2 regions of the Streptomyces sp. NPDC031132 genome follow, and region 1 is predicted to be linked to the other one. Evidence: predicted binding sites of a transcription regulator. Region 1 holds the regulator's gene; the other holds the start of a gene.

Evidence for each region. The regulator HspR, encoded in region 1, represses chaperone genes until heat shock. The targets are predictions, from matches to a motif close to TTGAGNNNNNNNNNCTCAA.
Region 2: the regulator HspR is predicted to act here: its motif matches at 2,086-2,104, upstream of lon (endopeptidase La).

Annotation. Positions count from the first base shown of each region.
Region 1 is NZ_JBVIGX010000026.1:48,029-54,446, reverse strand. It holds gene clpB (ATP-dependent chaperone ClpB) at 1-1,782, opposite strand, end outside; gene ACZ49B_RS29195 (pyridoxamine 5'-phosphate oxidase family protein) at 1,918-2,331, shown strand; gene ACZ49B_RS29190 (Rieske (2Fe-2S) protein) at 2,478-2,792, opposite strand; gene ACZ49B_RS29185 (helix-turn-helix transcriptional regulator) at 3,119-4,132, shown strand; gene ACZ49B_RS29180 (heat shock protein transcriptional repressor HspR) at 4,197-4,667, opposite strand; gene dnaJ (molecular chaperone DnaJ) at 4,669-5,850, opposite strand; gene grpE (nucleotide exchange factor GrpE) at 5,890-6,418, opposite strand, start outside.
Region 2 is NZ_JBVIGX010000001.1:230,108-236,525, reverse strand. It holds gene lon (endopeptidase La) at 1-2,063, opposite strand, end outside; gene ACZ49B_RS01080 (DUF4097 family beta strand repeat-containing protein) at 2,202-2,954, opposite strand; gene ACZ49B_RS01075 (DinB family protein) at 3,041-3,583, opposite strand; partial or broken gene ACZ49B_RS01070 (sulfurtransferase) at 3,575-4,438, opposite strand; gene ACZ49B_RS01065 (DUF6232 family protein) at 4,591-5,091, shown strand; gene ACZ49B_RS01060 (hypothetical protein) at 5,088-5,432, shown strand; gene ACZ49B_RS01055 (GNAT family N-acetyltransferase) at 5,463-5,990, shown strand; gene ACZ49B_RS01050 (DUF397 domain-containing protein) at 5,987-6,226, opposite strand; gene ACZ49B_RS01045 (helix-turn-helix domain-containing protein) at 6,223-6,418, opposite strand, start outside.

The DNA of each region.
Region 1 (6,418 bases):
GCGTACGGCGTCCGAGACGGCCCGTACGGCCTCGCCCTGGCCGATCAGGCGCCGGCCCAGCTCGTCCTCCATGCGCAGCAGCTTCTGCGTCTCGCCCTCCAGCAGGCGGCCCGCCGGGATGCCCGTCCAGGCGCCCACCACGTCCGCGATGTCGTCGGGGCCGACCTCGTCCTTGACCATGGTGTTCTTGGAGGCGCCGGCCTTGGAGGCCTCTTCCTCCTCCTCGGTGGCCTCCGCCAGCTCGCGCTCCAGCGTCGGGATCTCCCCGTAGAGCAGCTTGGAGGCGGTGTCGAAGTCGCCGTCGCGCTGCGCGCGCTCGGCCTGCCCGCGCAGGTCGTCCAGCCGCTCCTTGAGCTCGCCGACGCGGTTGAGGGACTGCTTCTCCTTCTCCCAGCGGGCGGTCAGGCCCCGCAGGTCCTCCTCCCGGTCCGCCAGGTCCTTGCGGATCTTGTCGAGGCGCTCCAGCGAGGCCGGGTCGGACTCGTTCTTCAGCGCCAGCTCCTCCATCCGCAGGCGGTCGACCGAGCGCTGCAGCTCGTCGATCTCCAGCGGCGAGGAGTCGATCTCCATGCGCAGCCGGGACGCGGCCTCGTCGACCAGGTCGATGGCCTTGTCGGGGAGGAAGCGGGAGGTGATGTACCGGTCGGAGAGGGTCGCCGCGGCCACCAGCGCGCTGTCGTTGATGACGACCTTGTGGTGGGCCTCGTAGCGGCCCTTGAGCCCGCGCAGGATCGCGATGGTGTCCTCGACGGACGGCTCGGCGACCAGCACCTGCTGGAAGCGCCGCTCCAGCGCCGGGTCCTTCTCGATCCGCTCGCGGTACTCGTCGAGCGTGGTCGCGCCGACCATGCGCAGCTCGCCGCGGGCCAGCATGGGCTTGAGCATGTTGCCCGCGTCCATGGCCGAATCCCCGCCGGCGCCCGCGCCGACGACGGTGTGCAGCTCGTCGATGAAGGTGATGATCTGGCCCTCGCTGGACTTGATCTCGGCGAGGACCGTCTTCAGCCGCTCCTCGAACTCGCCGCGGTACTTCGCGCCCGCGACCATCGCGCCGAGGTCGAGGGAGACCAGCCGCTTGTTCTTCAGGGACTCGGGGACGTCGCCCTTCACGATGCGCTGCGCGAGGCCCTCGACGACGGCCGTCTTGCCGACGCCGGGCTCGCCGATGAGCACCGGGTTGTTCTTCGTACGGCGCGACAGGACCTGGACGACGCGCCGGATCTCCTGGTCGCGGCCGATGACCGGGTCGAGCTTGCCCTCACGCGCGGCCGCCGTGAAGTCCGTGCCGAACTTCTCGAGGGCCTTGTACTGGCCCTCGGGGTCGGGGGTGGTCACCCGCCGTCCTCCTCGTGCGTTCTCGAAGGCGTCCAGCAGCTTCTTCGCCGTCGCGCCCTGGGTGGAAAGGACCTCACCGGCCGCGCCGCCCTTGGCGGCGATCGCGATGAGGAGGTGTTCGGTGGAGAGGTACTCGTCGCCGAGCTTGCCGGCCTCCTGGTCGGCCTCGGCGAGTACGGCGAGCAGCTCACGGGTGGGCTGCGGGGGTGCGACCGTGGAGCCCGTGACGCTGGGCAGGGCCGCCAGCAGCCGCTCGGCGCCGTTGCGCACCGCGGCCTGGTCGGCCTCCGCGGCCGCGAGGAGGTCGGTGATGTTCTCGTTGTCCTCGCCGGCGAGCAGGGCCAGCAGCAGGTGCGCCGGGGTCAGATCCGCGTGGCCGTCCTTCACGGCCCGGCTGGTGGCCGCGTTCAGCGCGTCCCGACTCTTGTTGGTCAGCTCGGCATCCACGTGCGACTTCTCCTCTCAGACGGGTCAGACAGGTCTCGGAAGGCTCGAGTCTCGTGCTTTGAGTATGTCAGCGTACGCAAAGTTGAGTCTATTCCACTCAAGGCTGAGATCGTACCCGCGTCGTACCCTCAGCCCATGGCTCTTGACGTACTCAACCCGACGCCCGAGTACCTCGCCTTCTGGCGGGAGAAGCACGTCTGCACGCTGACCACCCCGCGCCCCGACGGGACCCCGCACGTGGTACCGGTGGGTGTCACGTACGACCCGGAGGCCGGCCTGGCCCGGGTGATCAGCAACAAGAACAGCAAGAAGATCCGCAACGTGCTGGCGGCCCAGGCGACGGAGCAGGGCCCGGCCCGGGTGGCGGTGTGCCAGATGGCGGGGCGCCGCTGGGCGACCCTGGAGGGCCACGCGGTGATCCGTACGGACGAGGCGTCGGTCGCCGAGGCGGTGGCGCGGTACGCGGACCGCTACGGGCGCACGCCCTCGCCCAACCCGGACCGGGTCGTCATGGAGATCACCCTCGACCGGGCGATGGGCCGCGCCTGAACCCGGCGCAGACAAGTTCAGCTTTCACCTTGTCCGGTTCAAGCACTGGACGCGGACATCACAACGGCGCCATCGTGGTCAGGTCCACGATGGCGCCGTTGTGTGGGGGAGCACCTGGAGCGATCTGCAACGACGGGGGAATCGCTTCAGGCACTGCGGGGGGTGGCGGTGGTGATATCGGGTTCGAAGAGCTGGTGGTCGCGCTGATCAAGGTTGACGAAGACCATTCCGTAGCGCACCTCGCAGCGGACGGGCTGCGGCGCGCCGCGGGGGCGGCGCAGGCACCGGTACGCCCGGACGTCCTCGTCCTCCTCGCGCGTGATGACGATGGGCTGTCCGAACAGGGTGACCATCAACGAGTCGCCAGGGTGGGGGATGGCCGTGGCGAGGTCGATGAACTGCCAGCCGGAGCGGTAGGCAGAGGCCATTTCGCGACGGAATCCGCGGTCGTCGGGGGTCATACCGCGGTCTCCACAGCAAGGGTGTCGGCATCGGAGTCGACGGGGGCCGAGCGCCATCCGCTGTCCATCGGTGCCGCGCGCCATCCGCTGTCCTCGAGCGGCGCCGCCTGGAGGCCTGCGGCACCCCCTTCGGCGCCCCCCAGGGTGACCCCGGCAAGTCCCAGACCGGCCACAGCCGAGAAGATGACGGTGGCAAGCGCCGAGCGAAGCATTCTCTTGTTCATGGTCGGCTTCGTCCTCACTTGATGAAATCCTCTCCCCCGCCTGTCAGACGATGGCTCATTCAGGCACATCACTGCCACAGGGACGATGCATCATGTTCTTGCATGTTCAGGACCCTGGGGGGTGGAGATTTGACCATAAACAGAACAAAAGCGACACATCCCCACTCGGTCACGGAGCTGTGCAGCGAGGGGGCACGGCTCTACACGAGCGCGCTGCGGACCGGACGTATCGCACGTGGGGATGTCAAAACGGCACCCTGTTTGCTCGATCTGGCGTTGTTGCAGCCAGATCCTGATGACGCCAATTCGCTCCGTCCGGTTCCACCGGCGGTGGCACTCGCACAGCGGCTGCATCCGATCGAACGGGAGATCCGCGACAGGCGCCGGGATTCTCTCGAACTGTCCGAAGCTTTCGAGCCGTTTCTCGCCATCAGTGCACAGAATCCGGCAAGCACCCACGCCATCACCGTGCTCGAAGGCTTCGACCCCATCAACGCGGCCCTCAACCTCGCCACCGCCGAGTGCCACACCGAGATGCTGACCATCCAGCCCGGCGGTGCCCGCCCCAGCCTCGAGCTCACGGAGGCCCTGGAGCGCGACCAGCCGCTGACCGACCGCGGTGTCCGGATCCGGACCCTCTACCAGCACACCGTCCGGCACAGCCGCGGCACGCTCGCGTACGTCGACCTCCTCAAGGCGGGCAAGGTCGAGGTGCGCACGCTGGAGGAGCTCTTCGAGCGCCTCATCATCTTCGACCGGACCGTCGCCTTCATCCCGGCCAGCGACGACCGCCAGGTCGCCCTGGAGCTGCGCCACCCGGGGCTGGTCGACTACCTCATCAAGGTGTTCGAGCAGCTGTGGCACCGCGCCGTGCCGCTCCAGGAGGAAGTCACGTACCAGCACACCCGCGGCGGCATCTCGGGCGTGCAGCGCACCATCGCGCAGCTCCTCATCGAGGGCCACGTCGACGAGGCCATCGCCCGCCGGCTGGGCATGAACGTACGGACCTGCCGCGCGCACATCGCGAAGCTCGCCAGCACCCTCGGCAGCGGCAGCCGCGCCCAACTCGGCTTCCTCATCGCCCGCTCCGGGATCCTCGAGGACGAGGGCGACTGAAGCGCACCGGAACGCACAGGCCCCGCCCGGGGAACCGGGCGGGGCCTGTGCGTTCGGTCGCTCGTCAGTCGCCCTGGCGCTTCGGCGCGGGGCGCCAGACGACCAGGGCGTTGCCCGCCACCGGCGGCTGGTACTTGACCAGATCTCGCCGGTACGAGGCGTGCACCTGCGCCTCGCGCTGCTGGAGCACGGCCGCCGCGCCGTCCACCGCCGCCGAGAGCTCGGCCACGCGTTGCTGGAGCGCCGTGACCTGGTTCTCCAGCTCGATGATCCGCTTGATGCCGGCCAGGTTGATGCCCTCGTCCTGGGACAGCGTCTGCACCGTGCGGAGCAGTTCGATGTCGCGGGCCGAGTAGCGCCGGCCGCGGCCGGCCGTCCGGTCCGGGGAGACCAGGCCGAGGCGGTCGTACTGGCGCAGGGTCTGCGGATGCAGGCCCGAGAGCTGGGCGGCCACCGAGATCACGTAGACCGGGGTCTCGTCGGTCAGTTCGTACGCCCCGTTGCCGAACCGGGGCGGGCGGCGGCGGCCGTCCATGTCATGCTCCCTTCGCGGACTCGAACAGCACGGCGCGCGGGTCCTCCGACTCCGTCGCGTCGCGGTACATCTCCAGCGCCTCGCGGGCCTTGTCCGACAGCGTGGCCGGAACCGAGACCTCCACCGTCACCAGCAGGTCCCCGCGGGTGCCGTCCTTGCGGACCGCTCCCTTGCCGCGGGCGCGCATCGTGCGCCCGCTGGGGGTGCCCGGCGGGAGCTTGAGCGTCACCGAGGGGCCGTTCAGGGTCGGGACCTTGATGTCGGCGCCCAGGGCGGCCTCGGCGATCGTCACCGGGACGGTGACCGTCAGGTTGTCGTCCTTGCGGCCGAACACCGGGTGGCCGTCCACGTGGACGACCACGTAGAGGTCGCCGGCGGGACCGCCGCGCTCGCCCGGAGCGCCCTTGCCGCGCAGCCGGATCCGCTGGTTGTCGGAGACGCCCGCCGGGATCCGGACCTGCATGGTGCGGGAGGACTTGGCCCGCCCGCTGCCCTTGCAGACGTCGCAGGGGGTCTCCGCGATCAGGCCGCGGCCCTTGCAGTCGGCGCAGGGGTCGGTCAGCGAGAAGCCGCCGCCGCTGCCCCGCGAGACCTGGCCGGTGCCGACGCAGGTCGGGCACACGCGCGGCGTGCCGTTCTTGTCGCCGGTGCCCGAACAGGCCTTGCAGGGCGCCTGGGAGGACATCCGGAGCGGGACCGTGGCCCCGTCCACCGCCTCCGTGAAGGAGAGGGTGACCTCCGACTCGATGTCCTGGCCGCGGCGCGGCTGGACCCGCGTCCCGGGGCCCGCGCCGCCGCGGTTGAACAGTCCGCCGAAGACGTCGCCCAGACCGCCGCCGCCGAAGCCGCCGCCCGCGCCGCCACCCGGCTGGGTACCGCCGAAGAGGTCGCCCAGGTCGAAGTTGAACGAGCCGCCCCCGCCCGGACCGGGGCGGAAGCCCCCGTTGCCGAACAGGGCGCGGGCCTCGTCGTACTCCTTGCGCTTCTTGGCGTCGCCGAGGATGTCGTTCGCCTCGGAGATCTCCTTGAAGCGCTCCTCGGCCGAGGCGTCGCCCTTGTTGGCGTCCGGGTGGAACTCGCGCGCGAGCTTCCGGTACGCCTTCTTGATCTCGGCCTCGGTGGCGTCCTTCGGGACACCGAGGACCTTGTAGTAGTCCTTCTCGACGAAGTCCTTCGTGCTCATCCCCGGTGTCCCTCCTCTCGTACCTCTACGGTTGCTGCGTCAGCCCTTGTCGGGGGCATCCGCGTCCTTGTCCGAAGGCGTGTCGCCGTCCGCGGACTCGGACTTGGGGGCCGCCCCGGGCTGGGGCTCGGCCACCGCGACCCGCGCGGGGCGGATCGTACGCTCGCCGATCCGGTACCCCGGCTGCAGGATCGCCACGCAGGTCGTCTCGGTGACGTCCGGTGCGTACGAGTGCATCAGGGCCTCGTGGATCGTCGGGTCGAAGGGCTCGCCCTCCTTGCCGAACTGCTGCAGCCCCATCTTGGCCGCGGCGGTCTCCAGCGATTCGGCCACCGACTTGAAGCCGCCGACCAGCTCGCCATGGTCCCGCGCCCGGCCGATGTCGTCCAGGGTCGGGAGCAGTTCCGTCAGCAGGGACGCGACCGCGATCTCCTTGACGGCGATCCGGTCCCGCTCCACCCGGCGGCGGTAGTTCTGGTACTCCGCCTGGAGCCGCTGGAGGTCCGCGGTGCGCTCGCCGAGCGCGGTACGGGCCTGGTCCAGCTGCGCCAGCAGAGCCGTCTCCTGA
Region 2 (6,418 bases), on a different contig from region 1:
GCGCCGGCCGGGAAGTGGATGTGTACGCCCCGGTCCTTCAGGTCGGCGACCGGGAGCTCGAGCTCCGCGCCGTGCGAGCGCAGGAAGCTGAGCGCGATCTGCGCGGACTCCTTCATCACGTCGCCGAGCTGCCCCGTCAGGGTGAGTCCGGCGGCCCCGGTCTCGGGGTCGGCCAGCGAGGCCTCGACGAACAGGACGTCGCCGCCCGCCCCGGTCACCGCGAGCCCGGTGGCCACGCCGGGGACGGCGGTGCGCCGCTCGGCGGGGTCCTGCGCGGACTCCGGGACGTGGTGCGGGCGCCCGATGAGCGCCCGCAGGTCGTCGGCACCGATGCTCAGCGGCAACTCCCGCTCCCCCAGCTCGTGCTGGGAGGCCACCTTGCGCAGCAGCCGCGCGATGGACCGCTCCAGGGTGCGGACGCCGGCCTCGCGGGTGTACTCGCCGGCCAGCTTGCGCAGCGCGTCCTCCTCCAGGACGACTTCCTCGGCGCCGAGGCCGGCCCGCTCCAGCTGGCGGGGCAGCAGGTGGTCGCGGGCGATGACGACCTTCTCGTCCTCGGTGTAGCCGTCGAGACGGACGAGCTCCATGCGGTCGGCGAGCGCCTCGGGGATGGCTTCCAGGACGTTGGCGGTGGCCAGGAAGACGACGTCGCTCAGGTCCAGCTCGACCTCCAGGTAGTGGTCCCGGAAGGTGTGGTTCTGCGCGGGGTCGAGGACCTCCAGCAGGGCGGCCGCGGGGTCGCCCCGGAAGTCGGACCCGACCTTGTCGATCTCGTCGAGCAGGACGACGGGGTTCATGGACCCGGCTTCCTTGATGGCCCGTACGATCCGGCCGGGCAGCGCGCCGACGTACGTACGCCGGTGGCCGCGGATCTCGGCCTCGTCGCGGACGCCGCCGAGGGCCACGCGGACGAACTTGCGCCCCATGGCGTGCGCGACGGACTCCCCGAGGGAGGTCTTGCCGACGCCGGGCGGCCCGACGAGCGCCAGCACGGCCCCGCCGCGGCGGCCGCCGATGACGCCCATGCCGCGCTCGGAACGCCGCTTGCGCACGGCGAGGTACTCGGTGATGCGGTCCTTCACGTCGCTCAGCCCGGCGTGTTCGGCGTCGAGGACGGCCCGGGCCCCGCGGATGTCGTACTCGTCCTCGGTGCGCTCGTTCCAGGGCAGTTCCAGCACGGTGTCGAGCCAGGTGCGGATCCAGGAGCCTTCCGGGGACTGGTCGCTGGACCGCTCCAGCTTGTCGACCTCCTTGAGCGCGGCCTCCCGTACCTTCTCGGGGAGGTCGGCGCCCTCGACGCGAGTGCGGTAGTCGTCGGACTCCTCGCCGTCCTTCTCGCCGTTGAGTTCGCGCAGTTCCTTGCGTACGGCTTCCAGCTGGCGGCGCAGCAGGAACTCACGCTGCTGCTTCTCGACGCCGTCCTGGACGTCCTTGGCGATGGACTCGGCGACGTCCTGCTCGGCGAGGTGGTCGCGGAGCCAGGTGATGGCCAGCTTGAGACGTGCCACGGGGTCGGCGGTCTCGAGCAGCTCGACCTTCTGAGCGACGGTCAGGAAGGGCGAGTAGCCGGAATTGTCGGCGAGGGCCGAAACGCCCTCGATCTGCTGGACCCGGTCCACGACCTGCCAGGCCCCGCGCTTCTTGAGCCAGCTGGTGGCGAGCGCCTTGTACTCCTTGACGAGCTCGGTGACGGACCCGGGCAGCGGATCGGCCAGTCTTTCGTCGACGCTCTCGCCCTCGACCCAGAGCGCCGCCCCGGGCCCGGTGGTCCCGGCCCCGATCTTGACGCGGCCGACACCGCGGATGAGCGCTCCGGGATCCCCGTCGGAGAGCCGCCCCACCTGCTCGACGGTCCCGAGCACACCGGTGCCGGCGTACTTCCCGTCGACCCGCGGAACGAGCAGCACCCGGGGCTTCCCGCTCCGGACCGCCGCCTGGGCGGCCTCGACGGCCCCCCGCACCTCGGCGTCGGACAGGTCCAGCGGAACGACCATCCCAGGCAGCACGACCTCGTCGTCGAGCGGCAGTACGGGCAGGGTGAGCGTTACGGACGTCGAAGCCATGATCTTCCCTCCGGCAGTGAAGTTGAGCTATGCCGACTCAATGCATGTGCGCCCCCCGATGTTCCCCAACCCCCGTTCGCCCCGGGCGAACACGCATTCCGACGGTGTCTGCCCGCACCGTCGGCGGCACCGAACGGCTCAGCCCGCGGGGGTGATGCGGATGTCGCCCGAGGTGGTGTGGACCGAGAGGTGGGACGGGGCCTTCGGGTTGGTGGGGAGGGTGTCCTGCTCGCCCGACGTGGTGGCGGTCGTGATCTCGTACGGGGCCTGCGGGACGGTCAGCGTGACGTCGCCCGAGCTGGTCTTCGCCGTCACCGACGTCGGGGGCTTCGCGAAGGCCAGGCGGGCGTCGCCCGAGGAGGCGTGGAGTTCCGCGGTCGGGCCGGTCAGGGCGGTGGCGGTGACCGCGCCCGACGAGGTACGGACCTTCAGGGGGCCGGTGATGCGGTCCGCCGTGACGTCGCCGGAGGAGGACGAGAGGTCCGCCGCGGCCACCCCGGCCACCGTGATGCGGCCGCTGCTGCTCTCCAGCCGGACCGTCGCCGAGGCCGGGACCTCGAGGCGGTAGTCGACGTAGCAGGTGTCAGGGCAGTTGTTCGTGAGGGTGAGGGAGCCCGCCGAGAGGTGGTGGGCCGGATCCGGCGCCTCGTCACCCCGGTAGTGGACCGTCCGGTGGATGGTGACCCCCGGGCCGGTGCCGGGGGTCACCTCGATGGAGCCGCGCCGGGCGTCCTTCACCTCGACCGCCGTGACGGCCTCGGCGACCGTCGCGTCGGCGGTCGCCGTCTTCTGCTCGGTGTCCTCGAAGGTGCAGCCGTAGAGCAGCAGTCCGGCGGCGAGGGCGACAACCACCGTCCGGCTGAAGCGGAGTGACGTGATGTGGGAAGGCATGCGCACCACTCTGGTGCGTCGCCGGGCCGCTGCCGATGGGGGCCGTACCCGGCCCCGGGGTGGGGGTAGCCCCCCCTCGGCCGGACTCAGATGCCGATCGCTCCGTCGATCCGCTCGCGCAGCAGGTCCGCGTGGCCGTTGTGGCGGGCGTACTCCTCGATCATGTGGATCAGCACCCAGCGCAGCGACACCTTCCCGCGCCACGCGTCCTCGGCCTCCACGTCCAGGTCGGGCGCGGCGTCCGTGAACGACTCCGCGAACGCCACCTCCTCCCGCCAGGCCTCCCACGCCGCAGCGACGGCCCCCGGGCCGGACACCGCACCGTCGAAGTCGCCGTCCGGGTCCGCTTCCGACGAGAACAGGGCCGGCACCTCCTGCCCGGCCAGGACCTGACGGAACCACCGGCGCTCCATGTCCGCGAGGTGGCGGACCAGGCCGAGCAGCGAGAGCGTGGACGGCTCCACGGACCGCAAAGCCATGGGCTCCGACTCCAGACCGGTGCACTTCAGCTCCAGCGTCGCGCGCTGCGCCCCCAGGACGTCCGTGAGCAGGAACCGCTCGTCGCCCGTCGCGGGTCCTGTGAAACGGTCCTCCGCGGCTTTGAAGAACTGCCCCCGCCGGCCCGTCACCGCAGGCCGCTCCGGGCGCATGGCCCAGTCCGTCCACGAGCCGTCGTACACCGCCAGGGAGGAGTAGCCGGCCAGCGTGGCTCCCAGGGCCAGGACGCACGCCGTCACTCCCGAACCGCAGCTGAAGTACAGCCGCTCCCGGTCTCCGGTCAACGCGGTGAAGGCCTCGCGGAGTTCCCCGGCGGGCCGCATCAGGCCGCCGTCGCGCTGGAGGTCCCCGAACGGCAGGTTCACCGCCCCCGGCATGTGGCCCCCGCGCAGCCCCGCCCGCGGTTCCGGGGCGGCGGCGGTGAAGCGTTCGCGCGTACGGGCGTCCAGGACGACCGCCGCCGGATCGGCGAGGGCCGCCCCGACCGCATCGGCGTCCACCAGCAGCCCCGCCCGCGGCCGGGCCGTGAAGGAGCCGCGCGGGCCCTCGTACGCCGGGCCGCACGCCTCGACGGGCAGCCCGGCGGCGGTCCACGCAGGCAGCCCGCCGTCCAGGACGGCGACCCGGTCGAAGCCCATGGCGCGCAGCATCCACCAGGCCCGGGCGCTGGAGTAGATGCCGGCGCCGTCATAGACGACGACGGCGTCGGTGTCGTCGACGCCGAGCGCGCGTATCGCCTCCTCGAACGCGGCGGCGGACGGCATGGTGTGCGGGGCCGGGGCGTCGTGGTCGGACAGGTTGCCGTCGAGGTCGAAGGGCCGCGCGCCCGGGATCCGCCGGTCCGCGCCGCGGTGGGCGCCGACGGAAGCGTCGAACACGACGAGCCCCGGCTCGCCCAGCCGGGCAGCCAGCCAGTCGGTTCCGACCAGCGGTCCGGGCAGGGCGGCGTCGGCAGCAGCGGCGTCGGCAGGGCGGGACGTGGTCATACGGCACCTCCGAGTGCGTTCGCGGGCCCGAAGACGAAGCGGCCCCGTCACGCACATCCTCCTACGAGGGCCGCTCGCTCTTGCAAAGCGGCTTGCCGGAAAGGGAGTTGACAGGGATCCTGTGCCCTACATCAAGGCTTGGGGGGAGCCGTATGGCCAGGAGTGTCGTAACCGATGTCACCGTCAGCCGAAGAGTCCTCTGGATCGGCGCGGAGGCGTATCCGCTGAACAACATCGCCCGGGCGACCACGGTCAAGGTCGACCCCGCGCGCGGACAGGCGATCGCACGCTTCGTGAAATCCGTCGTGACCGTGATCATCGTGGCGGTCGTCGCCCTCGTCGTGCTCCCGAACGGGTACTCGGACGCGGCGGCGCTCGGCGCGCTCGTGCTGCTCGGCCTCCTCGTGGCGCAATTGGGCGGCGTCATCCTGGCGAAGACGTACTACGCGCTGGTGATCGAGACCGCCGGTACGCCGAACACCGCACTCGTCACCAACGACCTGGCGCTCGTCCACGACCTCGTCCGCATGATCATGGAAGCGATCGACGACCCACAGGCCAGCTTCCACCAGCAGGTCAACAACTACATCGGACAGATCGGCGACAGCATCAACGTGTTCGGCAGGAACAACACGGGGAAGGTGGGCAATTGACCGGCAACGAGGACTTCCGGATCGGGCGGATCGGCGACGACATCCGGGTCTACGGGACGAACAACATCGGCAAGATCGGCACGCAGAACAATGCGCCGCAGAACCCGCAGGCGGCCCTCCAGGAGCTGATCAGCCTGGTCGAGGTCCTGCGGGGGCGCGTCCCGGAAGGCGACCGCGCGGACCTGGACGAATCCCTGGACACCCTCACCGAGGACGACGTGGAGCGCGGGGCGTTCCGCAGGGCGCTGGGGCGCATCTCCGGCGTCGCCCTGCTGGTCGGCGAGGTCGGAGTGCCGGTGGCCGAGGCCGTCCGCCGGGTGCTGGCGCTCACCGGCGTGTAGGGGACCGCCGCATCCGTCTAGGGTGCGGCCATGGAGCCGGAAACGATCACTGTCCTGGACGTCCGCGAGTGGACCCCCGACCCGGAGCCGGTCCACCGGATCCTGGCGGACCTGGTCGCCGGCGGCGCCGCGCTCGGCTGGGTCGACCCGCCCTCCGCGGACGAGGTCGCGCAGCTGCTCGACCACGTGCTGGAGGCTGCCCGGTCCGGGGATGCGGCCCTGCGCGTCGCCTACCTGGGCGACCGCCTCGTCGGACTGGGCTACTGGCTGCGCTACGCCCGGCCCACGCACCGCCCGCACGCCGATCTGGAGAAGCTCGCGGTGGACGCCGCGGCCCACGGGCGCGGCGTCGGCCGGGCGCTGACCGCCGCGTTGATCGAGGACGCCCGGTCCGCGGGCATCGAGGTCCTCACCCTGGACGCCCGGGGCGACAACACCAACGCCCTGGGGCTCTACCGCTCACTGGGCTTCACCGAGTACGGGCGCCTGCGCGACTTCGTCGCCGTCGGGGACCGCCGCTACGACAAGGTGTTCCACATGCAGGATCTGCGCGGCTAGCGCGCGGCCCAGGCCGTGAAATCCGCCCAGGCGGTGGGGGCCACGGCCAGGGAGGGGACGGCGAGGTCCTTCGAGTCCCGGACGTGGACGGCGTGGGCGCAGGTGGCGACCTCGACGCAGGCGCCGCCGCTGTCATTGCTATAGCTCGACTTGTGCCAGTCGTAGGCCACCTCGATGCACTGACCGCCGCTGTCGTTGCTGTAGCTGGATTTGAACCACTGCGGGGCGCCGCTCATTGCTTCTCTCCTGCCAACTGCTCGATGAAGCCCAGTGATTCACGTGGGCCAAGGGCCTGTGCGCGGATCTTCGCATACCGTTGGGAGTAGGTACTTACCTTGGTCTGGTCGCTGATCGTCAGACTCTCGTCCTGCATCTCCATATAGACCAGCCGGTCATGCCGAGGAGTTTCGACGAGATACATCCCGCCA